3 regions of the Streptomyces sp. NPDC026394 genome follow, and region 3 is predicted to be linked to each of the others. Evidence: riboswitches for the same ligand, from Rfam matches in the RefSeq annotation. Region 3 holds a riboswitch; each other region holds the start of a gene.
The links. A riboswitch is a leader RNA that binds a small molecule or an ion and turns the genes downstream of it on or off. The one in region 3 is predicted to bind cyclic di-AMP.

Region 1: it holds a riboswitch for cyclic di-AMP, as region 3 does, so the genes downstream of both, ACZ4QV_RS08885 (transglycosylase family protein) here and ACZ4QV_RS36510 (C40 family peptidase) in region 3, are expected to answer to the same signal.
Region 2: it holds a riboswitch for cyclic di-AMP, as region 3 does, so the genes downstream of both, ACZ4QV_RS33225 (M23 family metallopeptidase) here and ACZ4QV_RS36510 (C40 family peptidase) in region 3, are expected to answer to the same signal.

What each region holds. Positions count from the first base shown of each region.
Region 1 covers NZ_JBVHPX010000003.1:112,771-119,039, reverse strand. The annotation lists gene ACZ4QV_RS08905 (LysR family transcriptional regulator) at 1-703, shown strand, start outside; gene ACZ4QV_RS08900 (DUF6479 family protein) at 812-1,210, shown strand; gene ACZ4QV_RS08895 (cytochrome P450 family protein) at 1,328-2,626, shown strand; gene ACZ4QV_RS08890 (transglycosylase family protein) at 2,850-3,863, shown strand; cyclic di-AMP (ydaO/yuaA leader) riboswitch at 4,116-4,286, shown strand; gene ACZ4QV_RS08885 (transglycosylase family protein) at 4,288-4,986, shown strand; gene eno (phosphopyruvate hydratase) at 5,425-6,269, shown strand, end outside.
Region 2 covers NZ_JBVHPX010000020.1:127,166-133,434, forward strand. The annotation lists gene ACZ4QV_RS33220 (M16 family metallopeptidase) at 1-1,338, shown strand, start outside; cyclic di-AMP (ydaO/yuaA leader) riboswitch at 1,693-1,847, shown strand; gene ACZ4QV_RS33225 (M23 family metallopeptidase) at 1,861-2,658, shown strand; gene ACZ4QV_RS33230 (GntR family transcriptional regulator) at 2,888-3,580, shown strand; gene ACZ4QV_RS33235 (HPr family phosphocarrier protein) at 3,940-4,221, opposite strand; gene ACZ4QV_RS33240 (bifunctional acetate--CoA ligase family protein/GNAT family N-acetyltransferase) at 4,606-6,269, shown strand, end outside.
Region 3 covers NZ_JBVHPX010000026.1:57,193-63,461, forward strand. The annotation lists gene ACZ4QV_RS36480 (8-amino-7-oxononanoate synthase) at 1-869, shown strand, start outside; gene ACZ4QV_RS36485 (DUF397 domain-containing protein) at 893-1,144, opposite strand; gene ACZ4QV_RS36490 (helix-turn-helix domain-containing protein) at 1,154-2,047, opposite strand; gene ACZ4QV_RS36495 (ATP-binding protein) at 2,358-2,786, shown strand; gene ACZ4QV_RS36500 (hypothetical protein) at 2,814-3,413, opposite strand; gene ACZ4QV_RS36505 (DUF6328 family protein) at 3,591-4,199, opposite strand; gene ACZ4QV_RS36510 (C40 family peptidase) at 4,332-4,805, opposite strand; cyclic di-AMP (ydaO/yuaA leader) riboswitch at 4,809-4,973, opposite strand; gene ACZ4QV_RS36515 (hypothetical protein) at 5,445-5,750, opposite strand; gene ACZ4QV_RS36520 (ATP-dependent Clp protease proteolytic subunit) at 5,758-6,269, opposite strand, start outside.

The DNA of each region.
Region 1 (6,269 bases), on a different contig from region 3:
CGAGGTACGTGGCCGGTTGGCAGTGGGGGCGATCTCCACCGTCGCGGCCGTCGACCTGGCCCGCGAGCTGGGCGCCTACCGCGCCCGCTACCCGCAGGTGCGCATCAGCCTGCGCACGGAGATGAGCGAGCAGCTCATCGACCAGGTCCGGCAGGGCTCGCTGGACGTCGCCTTCGTCGGCCTGGTGCCCGGCGCCCGCAGTCCGGGCGTACGGGAGCGGGCCCTGGCCCACGGCGAGCTGGTCGCCGTCGTACCGCCGGACCACCCGCTGGCGGGCCGGGAGTGGACGGACCTGCGGCGGCTGGCCGAGGAGACCTTCGTGGACTTCACGGCCGGGTCGGCGGCGCGCCGCCAGCGGGACGAGGCGTTCCGCGCGGCGGGCCTGACGACCGAGGTGGCCTTCGAGGTGACCACCGTGGAGTTCCTGGCCAAGCTGGTCCGCGCCGGGCTCGGCATCGGCATGGTGCCGCTGGCGTTCGCCGCGGAACTGACCGGGCTGAGCGTGGTGCGCGTCCCCGACGCGCCCGCCCGGGTCGAACGCGTCGTCTGGAGCGCCCGCGGGCCCTCCCCGGCGGCCGCGGCCTTCCTCGACGCGCTGGGCGTGGACCCTTCCGAGCCGGACCCGGGCCCTGCCGTACGCGGGCCGGACCCGGACCCCGTCGTACGCCGGCCGGACCCGGGATCGGCCGTACGGGGGACATGAGCCCGTACCCCGAGCCGGTGACCAGGGCGTTCGCACGGGTGGCGGCCTCCGGGGCGGGCGCCGTGGCCGCCCGCGCATCGTCCCCGCCCGCCCGGGTACCCGGGTCCAATGGCAGCAACGATCGCTTCGACCACACCGGCCCAGGACGTGACCTCCGTCCAGCAGGCCGTGGACTTCACGCGGGACATGGTCGTCGGCACCGGTCCGCTGATCGCCGGGATCGTCATCGTCGCGGGGCTGATCCTCGCCGTGGTCTACGGCAGGCGCCGCCGGGACCGTGAGCCCGACCCGCCCGAGCCGGAGACCCAGCCGACACCGCCCAAGAACCCGACCGGGTACGAGAGCGAGCTGCGCGACCCGAACGAGGTGCCGCGCGACGGCGACCACCGGCTGACCCCGCACGAACTGCCGGACTACGGCAACGCCCCCACCCGGCACGGCGACGACCAGGACCGGGAGCGCAAGCGCTGGCAGGACGGGCACAGCGGGTCCTTCGGCGGGGGTTAACGTCGAGGGGTGCGCCCGCAGACCCCTCTCCCCGCCGAATCTCCCGCCAACCCCGCTGCCGGTCTCCCCGCCGGCGAGCGGCCCGCCGACCCCTCCGGGGCCGGGCCCGCCTGCCCCGTGACCGGCCCCGCGGCCGCCCCCGCCTGCCCCGTGACCGGCCCCGCGGCCGCCCCCGCCTGCCCGGAACTGTTCACCTGGGAGTTCGCCTCCGACCCGTACCCGGCGTACGCCTGGCTGCGCGAGCACGCGCCCGTACACCGGACACGGCTGCCCAGCGGCGTCGAGGCCTGGCTGGTGACCCGGTACACGGACGCGCGGCAGGCGCTCGCCGACACCCGGCTGTCGAAGAACCCGGTGCACCACAGCGAGGCCGCGCACGGCAAGGGCAAGGTCGGCATCCCCGGCGAACGCGGCGCGAACCTGATGACCCATCTGCTCAACATCGACCCGCCGGACCACACCCGGCTGCGCCGGCTGGTCTCCAAGGCGTTCACCCCGCGCCGCATCGCCCGGTTCGCGCCGCGCGTACAGGAACTGACCGACGCGTTCATCGACTCCTTCGCGGAGCGCGGCGAGGCCGACCTCATCCACGAGTTCGCCTTCCCGCTGCCCATCTACGCCATCTGCGACCTGCTCGGCGTCCCGCGCGAGGACCAGGACGACTTCCGCGACTGGGCCGGGATGATGATCCGGCACGGCGGCGGGCCGCGCGGCGGCGTCGCCCGGTCGGTGAAGAAGATGCGCGGCTACCTCGCCGAGCTGATCCACCGCAAGCGCGAGTCGCTGGGCGACGAAGGCGCCGACGACCTGATCTCCGGCCTGATCCGCGCCTCCGACCACGGCGAGCACCTGACCGAGAACGAGGCCGCCGCGATGGCCTTCATCCTCCTGTTCGCCGGCTTCGAGACCACCGTCAACCTCATCGGCAACGGCGTGTACCAGTTGCTGCGCCACCCCGAGCAGCGGCAGTTGCTCCAGAAGGCCGCCGCCGAGGGCGACGAGGAGCTGCTCGCCACCGGCGTCGAGGAGCTGCTGCGCTACGACGGCCCGGTCGAGCTGGCCACCTGGCGCTTCGCCACCCGGGACCTCACCCTCGGCGGGCAGCGGATCGCCGAGGGCGACCCGGTCCTGGTCGTCCTGGCCGCCGCCGACCGCGACCCCGGGCGTTTCCCGGGGCCGGACGTCCTGGACCTGTCCCGCCGCGACAACCAGCACCTCGGATACGGCCACGGCATCCACTACTGCCTGGGCGCGCCGCTGGCCCGCCTCGAAGGGCAGACCGCGATAGCCACCCTGCTGAACCGGCTGCCGGACCTCCGGCTCGGCGCCGACCCGGACGAACTGCGCTGGCGCGGCGGACTGATCATGCGCGGGCTGCGGGCCCTGCCGGTGGAGTTCACCCCCGTACAGAGATGACGCGGTACCCGTACACGCGGTTCCGCGCACCCGCTGTACATGACATCCCGTCAGGCCGTGACCTGCGCGTGATCTCCGCTACACCGGCTTGTGACGGACGGGCCGTCCCGCTACTTTCAACCGTTTGAAAGGCCGGGGCGGGCGGCGCGGCAGCGCACGGGCCACGCAGCCGACGGTGCCGGCCTCTCGACGACAACTCAACCGCCGCTCGAAAGGCAACCGCATGCGCTCCGGGAACGGCCGTCACCGACGCCCCCGCCAGGCTCCGGCCATCTTCGTCACGGCGGGAGTCGCCGGCGGCGCCCTCGCCATGCCCCTGCTCGCCGCGAGCAGCGCCAACGCCGCCGACGCGGCCACCTGGGACCGCGTCGCGCAGTGCGAGAGCAGCGGGGTGTGGAGCGCCAACGCCGGCAACGGGTTCTACGGCGGGCTCCAGCTCACCCAGGAGATGTGGGACCGCTACGGCGGCCCGTCGTACGCCTCGCGCCCCGACCTGGCCAGCCGGTCGCAGCAGATAGCCGTCGCCGAGTCGATCCTCGCCGCGCGCGGCCCCGACACCTGGCCGAGCTGCGCGGTGAACGCGGGGCTCAAGCAGGGGGGCAGCGGGCCGGACGTCGACCCGGGCGGTACGGCGACGCCGTCCCCGGAGCCCTCCTCGCCGTCCCCGTCCACCCCGCCGCCCTCGTCCGAGCCGTCCAAGCCGTCCAAGCCGTCCGGGACGCCGGGATCCGGCGGTACGCGCACCCCGGAGCCGAAGCCGTCGCCCACCGGCCCGGCCGGCACCCCGGACCCGTCCCGTACGCCGGATCCGTCCGGCACGGGCCGTACGCAGGACCCGTCGCGGCCCACCGGCCCGGCCACCCCGGACGACGGCGCCTCCACGAGCCCCACCGCGCCCCCGTCGCAGGGCAAGCACCGCGGCCGGCCCGCCGAGCAGCCCGGCACGGGTGCGGGTACGGGCGCGGACACGGGTGCCGGCGGGGGCACGGGCTCCGGCGACGCGGGCCGGTCCGGCGGGGGGCACCCCTCGCGGGGCGGCGACGCGCACCGTACGGACCCGGGCGCGCCGGGCGACTACACCGTGCGGCCCGGTGACAACCTGTCAGTCATCGCGGCGGACCGCGGGGTCACCGGGGGCTGGCCGGCGCTCTACGCGGCCAACAAAGGCGTCATCGGGGGCGATCCGGACCTTATCCACCCTGGTCAGCGCCTTGAGCTCGGAGACCAGCAGGGATAGTTCGCAGGTATTTGCCCGCTTTGGTGAAAGTGAGACATGGATCTCGTTCGGGACCGCGGTGACCGTCCCGTCCGTTGTTTCCAAACCTGCGGCGACCTGCGGAAATGTGATGATCCTGTGATGTCTGGGGGTCAACTGGCCTCAGATGTAGGGGTTTGAACCCGCGGGGTGTTCCTGTTTACCGTCTTCATCGCTCGCCAAAGCGGGCCCTTCGATCGCACGCCGAATCCTGCCGGTGGTCGGAGGTCACTCGACGCGAGAGCGCCGAAGGCAGGAGCGGGGGACCCAAGGTAAGCGCCGGCCCCGCCCGCGGAAGCGGGTCCAACCGGCTAGGGGTGAAGCCATGTGTGAAGCACACACGGCCGGGCAACTCACATGGCCCGAACCCGACAGCTCACCTCGCAGGCGTCGGTGAGGAACAACCATGCTGAACACCAAGGGCAAGCACCGTCGTCCCTCCAAGGCCGTCCGCGTCGCCACGCTGGCGGGCGTCGCCGGTGCCGCTGTGGCCGTCCCGCTGATGGGCGCCACCTCTGCCTCCGCCGCGGGCAACAACTGGGACGCCGTCGCCCAGTGCGAGTCCGGTGGCAACTGGTCGATCAACACCGGTAACGGCTACTACGGTGGCCTGCAGTTCTCGAACTCCAGCTGGGCCGCCGCCGGCGGTACCCAGTACGCCCCGCGCGCCGACCAGGCCAGCAAGAGCCAGCAGATCGCCGCGGCCGAGCGCCTGCTCGCCATCCAGGGCCCGGGTGCCTGGACCTGCGCCGGCGGCCACCTCGGCCAGGGCAACGCGAACGCCAAGGCCGACGGCGGCTCGTCGCAGGGCAGCAGCTCGCACAAGTCGTACAAGTCGAAGCGCTCCTACTCCGCCCCGCAGAACACCTCGCGCTCCGAGGCCCGCAAGCAGGGCGAGGAGCTGGCCCGCAAGACCCCGGCCCCGGCCCAGAAGTCCACGCCGAAGTCGAACCCCGAGGGCAACTACACCGTGAAGTCCGGTGACACCCTCGCCAAGATCGCCGCTTCCCACGGCAAGAACTGGAAGTCGGTCTACGCGAACAACAAGTCCGTCATCGGCGGCAACCCCAACCTGATCTTCCCGGGCCAGAAGCTGGCCGTCTGAGCCGGCTCCGGTCCTGAGAGATCCCGGGTGACCGTGGCACTCCGTACGTACGGCGGTACGTACGGGCGGCCCGGCTCCCCGGAAGCCGCTCACCCCGGGAATCCGCTCTTCCCGTGAGACTGCCCCGTCACGGCACCTGTCCCCCGCAGGCGCCGCGGCGGGGCTTCTCCCGTTCCCCGGCCCCCCGGGCCACGAGCCCCGGCCGGGCCCGTCCAGGACCCGCCCAGGGCCCTGGAGGCCACCGTCCCGGCCGCTCCGCCGGACCCGCCCCGCCCCCGTCCGCCGACTTCTCCCTTCAGCGAACATTGCACCCATACGTCCCGTGAACAGGGCCTTTGTGGGTGTATTCGGCCCGAGGGCCGGGCTGGCGGCGAGCGGAACCCCCGGAGGCCGTTAGGCTCGTGCTGCAGAACTCCAGACACCCATGAAGGAGACAACGTGCCGTCCATCGACGTCGTCGTAGCTCGCGAGATCCTCGACTCGCGAGGCAACCCCACGGTCGAGGTCGAGGTCGGCCTCGACGACGGCAGCACCGGCCGTGCCGCCGTCCCGTCCGGCGCCTCGACCGGCGCCTTCGAGGCCATCGAGCTGCGCGACGGTGACCCGGCCCGCTACCAGGGCAAGGGCGTGGAGAAGGCCGTCCTCGCGGTCATCGAGCAGATCGGCCCGGAGCTCGTCGGCTACGACGCCACGGAGCAGCGCCTGATCGACCAGGCCATGTTCGACCTGGACGCCACCGACAACAAGGGCTCGCTCGGCGCCAACGCCATCCTCGGCGTCTCCCTGGCCGTCGCGCACGCCGCCTCCGAGGCCAGCGACCTGCCGCTGTTCCGCTACCTCGGCGGCCCGAACGCCCACGTGCTGCCGGTCCCGATGATGAACATCCTGAACGGCGGCTCGCACGCCGACTCCAACGTGGACATCCAGGAATTCATGATCGCCCCGATCGGCGCGGAGTCCTTCTCCGAGGCGCTGCGCTGGGGCACCGAGGTCTACCACACCCTCAAGAAGGTCCTGAAGGGCAAGGGCCTGGCCACCGGCCTGGGCGACGAGGGCGGCTTCGCCCCGAACCTGGGCTCCAACCGCGAGGCCCTGGACCTGATCCTCGAAGCGATCAAGGAAGCCGGCTACACCCCCGGCCAGGACATCGCGCTGGCGCTCGACGTCGCCGCCTCCGAGTTCTACAAGGACGGCGTCTACGCGTTCGAGGGCGAGCAGCGCACCGCCGAGCAGATGACCTCGTACTACGAGGAGCTCGTCGCCGCCTACCCGCTGGTCTCCAT
Region 2 (6,269 bases), on a different contig from region 3:
GACCCCAAGCCGTGGGCCTTCCCGGCCCCCGAGCGCGGACAGCTCCCCAACGGCCTCACGGTCCTGCGCAGCCACCGCCCCGGCCAGCAGGTCGTCGCCGTCGAGGTCGACATCGTCGCGCCCCTGGAGGCCGAGCCGGCGGGCCTGGACGGCGTCGCCACGATCATGGCGCGCGCCCTGTCCGAGGGCACCGACAAACACGACGCCGAGGAGTTCGCCGCCGAGCTGGAGCGCTGCGGCGCCACTCTGGACGCGCACGCCGACCACCCCGGCGTCCGGGTGTCCCTGGAGGTCCCGGCCTCCCGGCTGGACAAGGCCCTCGGCCTGCTCGCCGACGCCCTGCGCGCCCCCGCCTTCCCGGACGGCGAGGTCGAGCGCCTGGTGCACAACCGCCTCGACGAGATCCCGCACGAGCTGGCCAACCCGGCCCGGCGCGCCGCGATGGCCCTGTCCAAGGAGCTGTTCCCGGCCGACTCCCGGATGTCGCGGCCGCGCCAGGGCACCGAGGAGACCGTCACCCGGATCGACGCGGCGGCCGTGCGCGCCTTCTACGAGGCACATGTACGCCCCGCCACGGCCACCGCCGTCGTCGTCGGCGACTTCACCGGCGTCGACCTGGACGCGGCCCTCACGGAGACCCTCGGCGCCTGGACGGGGTCGCCCGCCGAACCGGTGAAGGCCAGCCCGATCACCGCCGACGACACCGGCCGTGTCGTGATCGTCGACCGCCCCGGCGCCGTCCAGACCCAGCTGCTGATCGGCCGGATCGGCGCCGACCGGCACGACCGCGTCTGGCCCGCGCAGGTGCTCGGCACGTACTGCCTGGGCGGCACCCTCACCTCCCGCCTGGACCGGGTGCTGCGCGAGGAGAAGGGCTACACCTACGGGGTGCGTTCCTTCGGGCAGGTGCTGCGCTCCTCGGCCGACGGCGACGGCGCCGCGATGCTCGCCATCAGCGGCTCGGTGGACACCGCCTCCACCGGTCCGGCGCTGGACGACCTCTGGAAGGTGCTGCGCACCCTCGCGGCGGAGGGCCTGACGGACGCCGAGCGCGACGTGGCCGTACAGAACCTCGTCGGGGTCGCGCCGCTGAAGTACGAGACCGCGGCGGCCGTCGCAGGCACCCTCGCGGACCAGGTCGAGCAGCAGCTTCCGGACGACTACCAGGCCCGGCTGTACGAGCGGCTGGCGCGGACCGGCACGGTCGAGGCGACCGCCGCGGCCGTCAACGCCTTCCCGGTCGACCGGCTGGTGACGGTCCTGGTGGGTGACGCCGCCGAGATCGAGGAGCCCGTCAAGGCGCTCGGCATCGGAGAGGTGACGGTCGTCAAGGGCTGAGGAGCGTCACCGGCACGTCACGCCGCACGTCACTTCGGCACGTCACGCCGACGCGTCACACCGGCACGTCTTCGGCGCGGGGCGGACAGCCTCCGTCCGGTGGTGGCCGACGGCTGCCGGTGAGGGCCGGCGGTGGCTGGCGGCCCGTGACCCGGGCGTGTGACGAACGGTCACATAGGGGATCCAGTGGTGCGCAGGCGCCACTGGATCTTCTTTATGTCCCAATTGTTGGGGGTAGTTGCAGGGTGCCCGTGTGGCGTACGGCACAAAATCGGGGTTCTGTTTGCCGATTGAAAGTTGCCGCGTTTAGCGTCGATCCGGCTGTCCGCAGGATCGCCGCCGCAACCGCGGCACGGACAGTCATCGCCGAGTCCCCGTACGGCGCGAGCCAGGGGAGCCGGGGACCCATGTCCCCTGGGGTGAATCGGACGCCTTCCCGGAGGTGCCCGTAGGAGACCTTCCTGCTCCGAACCCGTCAGCTAACCCGGTAGGCGAGAGGGAAGGAAAGGACACAGCCAGCCCATGGCGTTCACCCGTGCCACCGGGAAGCACCGTGGTCCGAGCCGCAGCGCGCGGACGACCCGTAACCTCGCCGGCATAGCCACGCTCGCCGCGTCCGGCGTCATCGCCTCCGTCGCCTCCCCGGCCCTGGCGGCCGGCAACCCGGACGACGCGAGCAACCACGACACCGGCCTCCACCACGCCGTCGTCCTCGGTGACGAGCTCGCCGAGCAGATCGAGGCGCAGGCCGACGCGCAGCAGGAGGCCGCCGAGGCCGCCGCCGCGCAGGCCAAGGCCGAGGCCGAGGCGCGCAAGCAGGCCGAGGAGGCCAAGCGCCAGGCCGAGGCCGAGGCCAAGAAGGAGCGCGAGGCCAAGGAGCGCGCCGCCCGCGAGGCCGAGCGCAAGCGCCTGCTCATGTACGTCGCGCCCGTCGACGGTTCCTACGTCTCCACCAGCTACAAGGCGTCCAGCGGCCTGTGGTCCTCCGGCAGCCACACCGGCATCGACTTCCACGCCTCCTCCGGCACCACCGTCCACGCCGTCGGCTCGGGCACCGTTGTCGAGGCCGGCTGGGGCGGCGCGTACGGGAACAACGTCGTCATCAAGATGAACGACGGCACCTACACCCAGTACGGCCATCTGTCGTCGATCAACGTCTCGGTCGGCCAGACCGTCACCCCGGGCCAGCAGATCGCCCTGTCGGGCAACACCGGCAACACCACCGGCGCGCACCTGCACTTCGAGGCCCGCACCTCGGCGGAGTACGGCTCGGACATGGACCCGGTCGCCTACCTGCGCTCGCACGGCGTGAACGTCTGACGGACATCCGTCCCGCTCGTCACTCCCGTCGCACCCGTCCCCCGTACGATGCCCCGGCCCTCGTGGCCGGGGCATCTGCGTTTCCGCCTGCGCGGCACCTGGCCAAAAAATATCCATGAATGTGCCATGGCCGTCGGATATCCGGTTCCTGTCGCATAGAGTCACTCGAAAGTCGCCGCCCGGCGGCAATTCCGGAAGTTCCCAGCGGATTACGGTGGAGGCGCAGGCGATGCGAGGTCCCCTTTCCGCGCACGTGGTGTGCACGGCGATCCGCGGCGACATCGTATCCGGCGTTCTCCCGCCGGGCAGCCGCCTGATCGAGGAAATGCTGGCCGGTCGTTACGGGGTCTCCCGCGTTCCCGTGCGAGAGGCGTTGCGTACGTTGCAGTCGGAGGGCTTCGTCGTCATCCGGCACCACGCGGGTGCCTGCGTGGCCGAGCCGACCGAACGGGAAGCGGCCGACGCCCTGGACATCCGGGCGCTGCTGGAGCCGCTCGGCGCCGCCCGCGCCGCCACCCGCCGCACCGCGGCCCATCTCAAGGTGCTGCGCGGCGTCGTGCGGCTGGGCCGTGAGCGGACCCGGCACGGTCACCGCGCCGAGCTGCGCCAACTCGACGGCTGGTTCCACGAGACGCTCGCCCAGGCATCCGGCAGCACGGGCCTGGCGGCGCTGCTCACCCAGGTACGACGCAAGATCGACTGGATGTACGTGGTCGACCTCCCGGCCCGCGACGAGCGCTCCTGGGAGGAGCACGGGGCGGTGCTGGACGCGGTGAGCCGCGGGGACGCCGAGCGGGCCCGCGCCCTGATGGCGGCGCACATCGAGCGCTCGCGCCCGGCGTACCGGCTGCGTCCGGTGGTCCCCGGGCCGACGGTGAGGAGTTCGAAACAGCCCGTAAACACGGCGCGCGAACGGAATTAACGTGCGGGCCGTATACAAGCGGTAGGGGATTTCGCCGGAGGAATGGCGCGGGTTTCGATGCGGCGCTGCGGGCTGCGAAAAGCGCGGGAAAGCGGGAATCCCGTCAGGTGCGGGTTGATTGCCGCGAGGGGTGCGCAGGGGGAGCGGAAGAACCCCAGAGGGATCGGGATGGCGACGCGGAGGGGGATTGCTCGGCGTATCCCTTAGTGATGGCATGCCCTGGAGCGATGGCGCGCGAATTTTCCCGGTCGCCGCCTGCCGGTCGCGGCGTACGGCACCGCACGAAAAACGGCCCCGCCCCGGCGCCGGTGACCCGGCTACCGCGGCGGAGCCGCGAACACAGTGACCCGCGAAGCGGTTCAGACGGTCTCCGGGAGCTCCTCAAGGCCCTCGGCGACCAGCTTCGCGAGGCGGTCGAGCGCGGCGTCGGCGCCCTCGGCGTCGGAGGCCAGCACGATCTCCTCGCCACCCTGGGCGCCCAGGCCCAGCACGGCCAGCATGGAGGCCGCGTTGACCGGGTTGCCGTCGGCCTTCGCGATCGTCACGGGAACCCCGGCGGCGGTGGCCGCACGGACGAAGATCGAGGCGGGGCGGGCGTGCAGACCCTCGGCCCAACCGACATTGACGCGGCGCTCAGCCATGGTGTTGCCCTTCAAGTCGTAACGGTTGTCTAGACCAGTGTCTCATGTCGCCGGGAGTGCTCCGGCAGCCCGCGGCGGCGCCGTAGGCGGCGCTTTTCGCAGGCCGGAGGCACGCTACCGGCGGGTCGTCGGCGTACGCCCGTACCGTCCGCCATCCGGGACCACGCCGTCCGGGACCTCCGGGCCCACCGTCTGGACCTGCCCACCGTCCGGACCTGCCCACCGTCCGGACCCGCCCACCGTCCGGACCCGCCGACCGGGCCCACCGCCCGGACCCGCCCGGCCCCCTCCGTCCGGGACCGACCGCCCCGGCCCAGCCTGCCCCGGCCCGCACGGGCCCGCACACCGAGCCGGTTGTCGGTGGCGGGTCGTACGCTGTCCCCCATGCAGAGCCCGTCGGACAGCGTCTACCCGGCCCACTGGGAAGCCGATGTCGTGCTGCGCGACGGCGGCACCGCGCGCATCCGTCCCATCGCCCCCGACGACGCGCAGCGCCTGGTCTCGTTCTACGAACAGGTCTCGGACGAGTCGAAGTACTACCGCTTCTTCGCGCCCTACCCGCGCCTGTCCGACCGCGACGTGCACCGCTTCACCCATCACGACTACGTCGACCGGGTGGGCCTGGCCGCCACCGTGGGCGGCGAGTTCATCGCCACGGTCCGCTACGACCGCATCGACGACCGTGGCCGCCCCGCCAAGGAACCGGGCGCCGACCAGGCCGAGGTCGCCTTCCTGGTGCAGGACGCCCACCAGGGCCGCGGGGTGGCCTCCGCCCTCCTGGAGCACATCGCCGCGGTCGCCCGGGAGCGCGGCATCCGTCGGTTCGCGGCCGAGGTGCTGCCCGCCAACACCAAAATGATCAAGGTCTTCACGGACGCCGGGTACACCCAGCAGCGCACCTTCGAAGACGGCGTGGTGCGCCTGGAGTTCGACCTGGAGCCCACCGAGCAGTCCATGGCCGTCATGCGCGGCCGCGAGCAGCGCGCCGAGGCCCGTTCCGTGCAGCGCCTGCTGGCGCCCGGCTCGGTCGCCGTCATCGGCACCGGCCGCGCCCCCGGCGGCGTCGGCCGCTCCGTCCTGCGCAATCTCCTCGACTCCGGCTATCCGGGCCGGGTGTACGCGGTCAACCACGCCTTCCCCGAGGGCGGCGCCCTCCTCGACCCCGAAGGGGTGCCGGGTCACCGCTCGGTGCCCGAGATCCCCGAGCCCGTGGATCTCGCGGTGCTCGCCGTCCCCGCCGCCCAGGTCCCCGACGTGGTCCGCGACTGCGGCGAGCACGGCGTACGCGGCCTGGTGATCCTCTCCTCCGGGTACGCCGAGTCCGGCCCCGAGGGGCGCGAGCGGCAGCGCGCCCTGCTGCGCCAGGCCCGCTCGTACGGCATGCGGCTGATCGGGCCGAACGCCTTCGGCCTGGTCAACACCGCGCCGGACGTCCGGCTGAACGCCTCGCTCGCCCCCCAGATGCCCGGCGCCGGGCGCATCGGCCTGTTCACACAGTCCGGTGCGATCGGCATCGCCCTGCTCAGCGGCCTGCACCGGCGCGGCCCCGGCGACGGCTCGATCGCCGGTATCTCCACCTTCCTGTCGGCCGGCAACCGCGCCGACCTCTCCGGCAACGACCTGCTCCAGTACTGGTACGACGACCCCGCCACCGACGTCGCGATCCTCTACCTGGAGTCCATCGGCGACCCGCGCAAATTCATGCGGCTCGCCCGCCGTACGGCCGCCGTCAAGCCCGTCGTCGTCGCCAAGGGCGCCCGCCACACCGGCACCGCGCCGCTCGGCCACACCGTCCCCACGGTCCGCATCCCCGACAGCACGGTCTCCGCCCTGATGCGCCAGGCCGGCGTGATCCGGGTCGACACGGTCACCGAGCTGATCGACGCCGGGCTGCTGCTCGCCTCCCAGCCGCTGCCGGACGGCCCGCGCGTCGCCATTCTGGGCAACAGCGAGTCCCTGGCCCTGCTGACGTACGACGCCTGCCTCACCGAAGGACTGCGCCCGCTGCGTCCGCACGTCCTCGCCGCCGCGGCCACCCCCGAGGACTT
Region 3 (6,269 bases):
AGGCCGCCCTGGTGCTGTCCTCCGGCTACGCGGCCAACCTCGCCGCCGTCACCGCGCTCGGCGGCCCGGGCGGCCTGATCGTCTCGGACGCGGGCAACCACGCGTCGCTCATCGACGGCTGCCGGCTCGCCAGGGCCAGGACCGTCGTGGTCCCGCACTCCGAACCGGACGCGGTACGCAAGTCCCTGGACGGGCACGCCGGCCCGGCGCTCGCCGTCACCGACTCCGTCTTCTCCGTGGACGGTGACGCCGCGCCCCTGCGGTCCCTCGCCGACGCCTGCCGTGCGCACGGCGCGGCCCTGCTCGTCGACGACGCGCACGGGCTGGGCGTCCTCGGCGACGGAGGGCGCGGCGCGGTGCACGCGGCCGGGCTGGCCGGGGATCCGGACGTGGTCGCCACCGCCACCCTGTCGAAGTCGCTCGGCAGCCAGGGAGGTGTGGTCCTCGGCCCGGCCCGGGTGATCGAGCACCTGGTCAACACCGCACGGACGTTCATCTTCGACACCGGCCTCGCCCCGGCGGCGGCCGGCGGCGCCCGGACGGCGCTGCGCCTGCTGCGGCGCGAGCCGGAACGCGCCACCCAGGTCCGCGCGGTGGCGGCGGAACTGCACCAGCGGCTCAGCGCCGCGGGGCTGACGGTCGTCCGCCCGGACGCCGCGGTGGTGTCCGTACGGGCGCCCTCGCCGGAACTGGCCGTCCGGTGGGCCGCCGACTGCCGGGACGCGGGCCTCGTGGTCGGCTGCTTCCGGCCGCCGTCCGTACCCGACGGCATCTCCCGGCTGCGCCTGACCGCCCGCGCCGACCTGTCCCCCCGGCAGGCGAGGGAAGCGGTCCGGACCGTCGTACGGACGGCGCCGGCCACCGGCTAGGGTCGGTCACCGGCTGGGGCGGGTCATTCGGGTCCGGCTCGTCCGACCTTGGCGAAGCCGCTGTCGGCCAGTCCGTCGACGAAGGACCTCCAGGCCGCCGTGGTGAACAGCAGCGCCGGGCCCGCGGTGTTCTTGGAGTCGCGTACGGCGAGCAGGCCGGAGCCGACGCGTGCCGTTTCGACGCAGTTGTTCATCGCGGTGCTGTGGCTGCTGCGTCGCCATAGCGCGCCGCGCGGCACGGTGCGGACCGGGTCGTGCCCGGGTGGAAGTGACATGGTGCCTCCTCAGACGCCGGAGCCGGCCCATGAGGTCTCGGCGATCCGGGCGATGAATTGCGCTGACTTGTCGCACGAGAGGGCGCGCCCCCGCAGCATGTCGAACGCATCGCTGTACGCCCTGAGGTCTGCTTTCTGCTCCAAGTAGAGGCTACTCGTCAAATGGTCGAGAACAACCACATCTAAGTCAGAAGTGAGCGGAAATGAGAAGATAACGAAAGGGCCGGTGATGCCGATGTGCACACCGGATGCGAAGGGCAGTACCTGGAGTCGCACATGCGGCAATTGCCCCACGTCCAGAATGTGCCGGAGCTGGGCGGCCATCACCCCGGGCGGGCCGACCTCCCGGCGCAGTACCGCCTCGTCCAGCACCGCGCACAACTCCAGCGGCCGCTCACCGCGCAGCACCTCCTGGCGGGCGACGCGCACCTCCACCAGCTCCTCGACCTGCTGCGCCGGCAGGTCCGACAGCGTGGCGCGGGTCACCGCCCGCGCATAATCCGGCGTCTGCAGCAGGCCCGGCACCACCGTCGTCTCCAGCGTGCGCGCCCGGGACGCCCCGTACTCCAGACTGATGAAGTCCCGGTACTCCGGCGGCAGCAGGTCGCGATAGGTGTGCCACCAGCCGTGCCGCCCGCTGTCGCCGTCGCCGTCCTGTCCGCCGTTCCCGCACAGCGCCGCCAGCAGCGCGCGCAGCTCGGTGTCCCGCACGCCGTACGCGTCCAGCAGCAGTTCGACGTCGGCCGGCCGGGCACCGCTGCGCCCGGTCTCGATGCGGCTGACCTTGGACTGGTGCCAGCCGACCAGCCGCGCCGCCTCGCCGCTGGTGAATCCGGCCAGTGTCCGCTGACGCCGCAATTCCGCGCCCAGCTTGCGGCGGCGCACCGCGGGCCCGTACCGCATACCGCTCCCTCCGTACTTCTCCCCGGGTGCGCCGCGGATGCGCCCGCTCCCAGATGGCCGGTTCCGATCCGACAGTGTGCCGCGCAAATACGGTCTCGCGTAGCAGAGTTCACCGCTTCGGGCGACAGATATATGCACTTCTTGGTGGATGACGCGTCACCGTCGCAGCAAGAGTGGCAGGCTGGCGCAGAGCAGCAGTCCGAGGCCGGAGCCGAAGGGACCGGAAAGGGCCCGGGAGGCCGCACGCGATGGCGGCTTCCTCCGGCGGCGGGCCGGAGTCGAGCCTCGGTGGGAAAGGGACGGCGTCGCGATGGCAGACCACCAGGAATCCTCACTCACTCTGCCCAGCGCACCGGCGTCGGTGGCGGAGGCCCGCAGGTACGTCATGGACGTCCTGGCCGAATGGGGCCTGCCGGACGGGACGGAGCCGGCCGACACCGTACGGCTGATCGTCTCCGAACTCGCCACCAACGCCGTGCAGCACACGTTCGGGCAGTCACCGGCCTTCACCGTCGACGTCCGGCTGGACCGCGACGAGCGGCTGTGGATCGGCGTCACCGACGATCATCCGCGCTGGCCGAAACGGCTGCCGGCCGCCGTGCAGCAGGACAACGGCCGGGGCATGGTGATCGTCCGCTTCCTCGCCGCCGAGTCCGGTGGGCAGGTGACGGTCGAACCCACCGCGGCCGGGGGGAAGACCGTTTGGCTCACGTTGCCGTGGAAGCCGTTCCTGCCCTGAAGAAGGAATCGGTCGGCGTCGGGTTCGTCAGGGCTTGGTGAGGAAGCGCGGTCTGCGGCGGCGGCCCGTACTGCAGGCGCAGCCCACGCCCTCGTCCCGCACCTGCCGGTAGGTGGGGCTGGTCGTACGGCCGCAGCGGGCACAGTGGCACGGCCACGGCTCGTAGGCGCCGGGACAGGGGCCCAGCGGGGTCAGCCCCGCGGCGTGCATCACGCGTTCGGCGACGGTGGCCGGGCCAGGGGCGTTCGGTGGCGGCTGGAGCGGCGGCGGGACGGCCGGGGGCAGGGATGCTGCGGGAGGCGTGGGAGGTGCCGGTGCTGCGGGGGTCGGGGGAGGTACCGATACTGCGCCGTTGGCGGGGGATGCCGGGCCTGCGGTCGCGGGGGCCTGCGGTCCCGCGGGGATGATCGTGCCCATGGGGGCGGCCGGGCCAGGGGTAGCCACCGAACCCCCGCCCGCCCCGGCGCCGAGGTCGCCGGGGTGCCACTGATGCAGGCAGGCGGCGCACCACCACAGCAGTTCGCCGGCGCCGTAGACACCCTCGTCCTCCCACAGCACGTCCGTGCTGCCGCAGGCCGGGCAGGGGGTGGCGGGGGAGCGGCGGCGCAGAAGTCCGCGCAGGTTCACGAGTCGGTCCTGGTGTGCGTGTGCTGGGGCAGGTGCCTGTGCATGGGTCTCCTCACGTGCTGAGGAGACTCCATCGGTTCTCCGTCGTCAAAGCAAGGACGACCAGGTCACAAAAGATCCCGACGGCGCCGCCCCCGGAGCGCCGCACCGGGAGGCCACCCCCGGGCCTCCCGGTGTTCAGGAGGACGCGTCGCGATCCGGCGGCTTGAGGTGCCCGTTCCGGTGACCCAGTACGCGGGGCAGCAGTGCCCACAGGCCGCCGCACGTCACCAGCGTCACCGAACCCGCCACCACCCCCGCCCCGCGCCCCAGTACGACGTCGACGACGAGGAGCACGGCACCGGCCAGCGCCAGTGCGAGGACCGCCATCCCGGCTGCCGTCAGCCGCGCGGAGACCTCCACGATCAGCCCCTTCGCGCGCCGCCGGAACAGCACCCGGTGCACCGCGGCGGGCGCGGTGAGCAGCAGCGTCGCCAGCACCGCCAGCAGTAACGTGCCCACGTAGAAGCCGCGTTGCGTGGTGTCCAGGGACACAAATCGCGGGGTGAACGCCAGGGTGAGCAGGAAGGCGAACAGGATCTGCACACCGGTCTGCAGGACGCGCAGCTCCTGGAGCAGTTCGCCGAAGTTGCGGTCGTAGCGTTCCAGAGGCGTCTCGTTGCGGTCCGCGTACCCGGTGTACCGGGCGGAACCGCGCGGCCGGGGCGGCTCGGACGTTTCGCTCGTTCCCGGCAGTTCGGGGTGGCCTGGCAGTTCGTCGCGGTGGTCGTCGGTGAGGGGGGCCATTGCGTGCGGGTATCCGCGGACGCGTTGATCACTCCTCGAAGGCGCACGCGTGTGCGCGAGTTCGCGCCCGCGTTCGCGCCCGCGCGCGGACGGTGCGGGGCTCGTGGCCGCACGGGGGCCCCTCGCGCGCGGTCAGCGCACCCGCCCGTACGAGACGCTGCGTGACCAGATGCGTTCCAGCCGCACCACGGTGCCGGGCTTGGGCGCGTGCCAGATCTTGCCCTTCCCCGCGTAGATGCCCACGTGGTAGATGCCCCGGCGGGAGTGGAAGAAGACCAGGTCACCGGCGCGGCGCGAGGACGCCGACAGGTGCCGGGTGCGGTTGTACTGGGCCGCCGCGGTGCGCGGCAGCCGCTTCCCGGCCCGCTTGAACGAGTACAGCGTCAGCCCTGAGCAGTCGAAACGGTGTGGACCGCTGGCTCCGAACTTGTAGGGCGCCCCCTTCTTGGAAGCGGCGATCTGCAGTGCCGAGGCCGAGGTGGACGCGGCGGCCGCGTCCTCGGTGGCTCCTGGTACGACCAGTGTCCCGCCGACCGTGGCGAGGGCGATGAAGGAGATCACTCCGGCCCGCGCCAGCAGAGGGGAAGCGGTGGTACGCGCAGTCATGCGCAACCCTTCGTCAGCCGCCTGCGAAGGAGTGCCTGTCGGGTTCGGGCAGGCGAAGATGCCCGGTCGTGTCGACGACTTCACCCCAAGGGGCCGTCCGGCCGTGGTGGCCGGCGGTCCCGTCGTGCTCGGGTCCTCCGCTCCTGCCGGTCCAGGCGCATCGACCAGACATCCGGTACGGCGGCAGGATTGGGCGTCCGCCCGGACCGCCCCACCGCTGTGGCGGGGGCTTGTCGTCGAAGCGATCGTTGCGCACCTCGCGCCCGGATTCCGAGCAGAAACGACTATATGTGACGTTGGTCACGCCTGCGCCATTCGGGTGGACGGGCGTCGTTCCGTGGGAGGCCCGCGACGGGTGAGGACCCGCGTACCAGCCCCGGAACGTCACGTTCCGGGCGACACGTACGTACGCCGCGCAAGCCGTGTGGCGCAGCACGCGGCCCGGTGGCTACGCCGTTCGGGCGAGCCCGATCGGGCTTCGTGTCGCCGAACGGGTGGGCCCTTGCGGTGCTCCGGCACCTCCTGGCCGCCCTGTCACCCTTGCCCGGCGCGTGTCGCGCGGGGCGGGTGGGGGTGCTGGTGCGCCGGAGGTGCGGAGGGAGAGCACTCGTGCCCCCGCCCGGGCGGGGGCACGGCGCGTCAACTTCGCGGCGGAGGTACGGAGATCAGCCGCGCGCGGCGCTCGCCGTCCAGTACGCGCAGGGCCTGCGCCAGGGTTCCCGCGTGCAGTTCGCTCTCGCCCCGGTCGTGCATCAGCGCCAACGCGTCCCGCAGTGCGGTGGTCTTGCCGACCAGGGCCTGTGCGGCACGGAGGCTGCCGTACGTGTCCGTGCCGCGGGCGGGGTTGATGCGGCCCAGCAGGTCCAGGACCGCCAGGTAACTGTCGACGACCTCGCCCTCGGCGCGCGTCAGCGCGGGCAGCGGCGGCAGTTCGGGTGGCCACATACCGGGCTCACCTCGCGCCCGGTGTCGCGGGGTGCTGCTTGCGGCTGCGGGTCAGCCCGTCGATGAGGCCGTACTCCATGGCGGCCTCGGCGCTGAAGACCTTCTCGCGTTCGAGGTCTTCGGTGATCCGCTCGGGGGACTGGCCGGTGTGCCGTACGAGCAGTTCCTCCAGCAGCGCCCGGGTGCGCAGCAGTTCGTCCGCCTGGATGCGGAGGTCGTCGGCCTGCCCCTGCACCGGCTCGTCGAACGAGGGCTGGTGGACGAGGACACGGGCGCCCGGCAGGGCGAGGCGCTTGCCGGGCGCGCCGGCCGCCAGCAGGACCGCGGCGACGGAGGCGGCCTGGCCCAGGCAGACCGTCTCGACGTCGCAGCCGACGAACTGCATCGTGTCGTAGATCGCGGACATCGCGGTGAACGAGCCGCCGGGGGAGTTGATGTAGAGCGAGATGTCCCGGTCGGGCGCATCGTGATCCAGGTGCATGAGCTGGGCGATCACGTCGTTGGCCGCGGCGTCGTCGA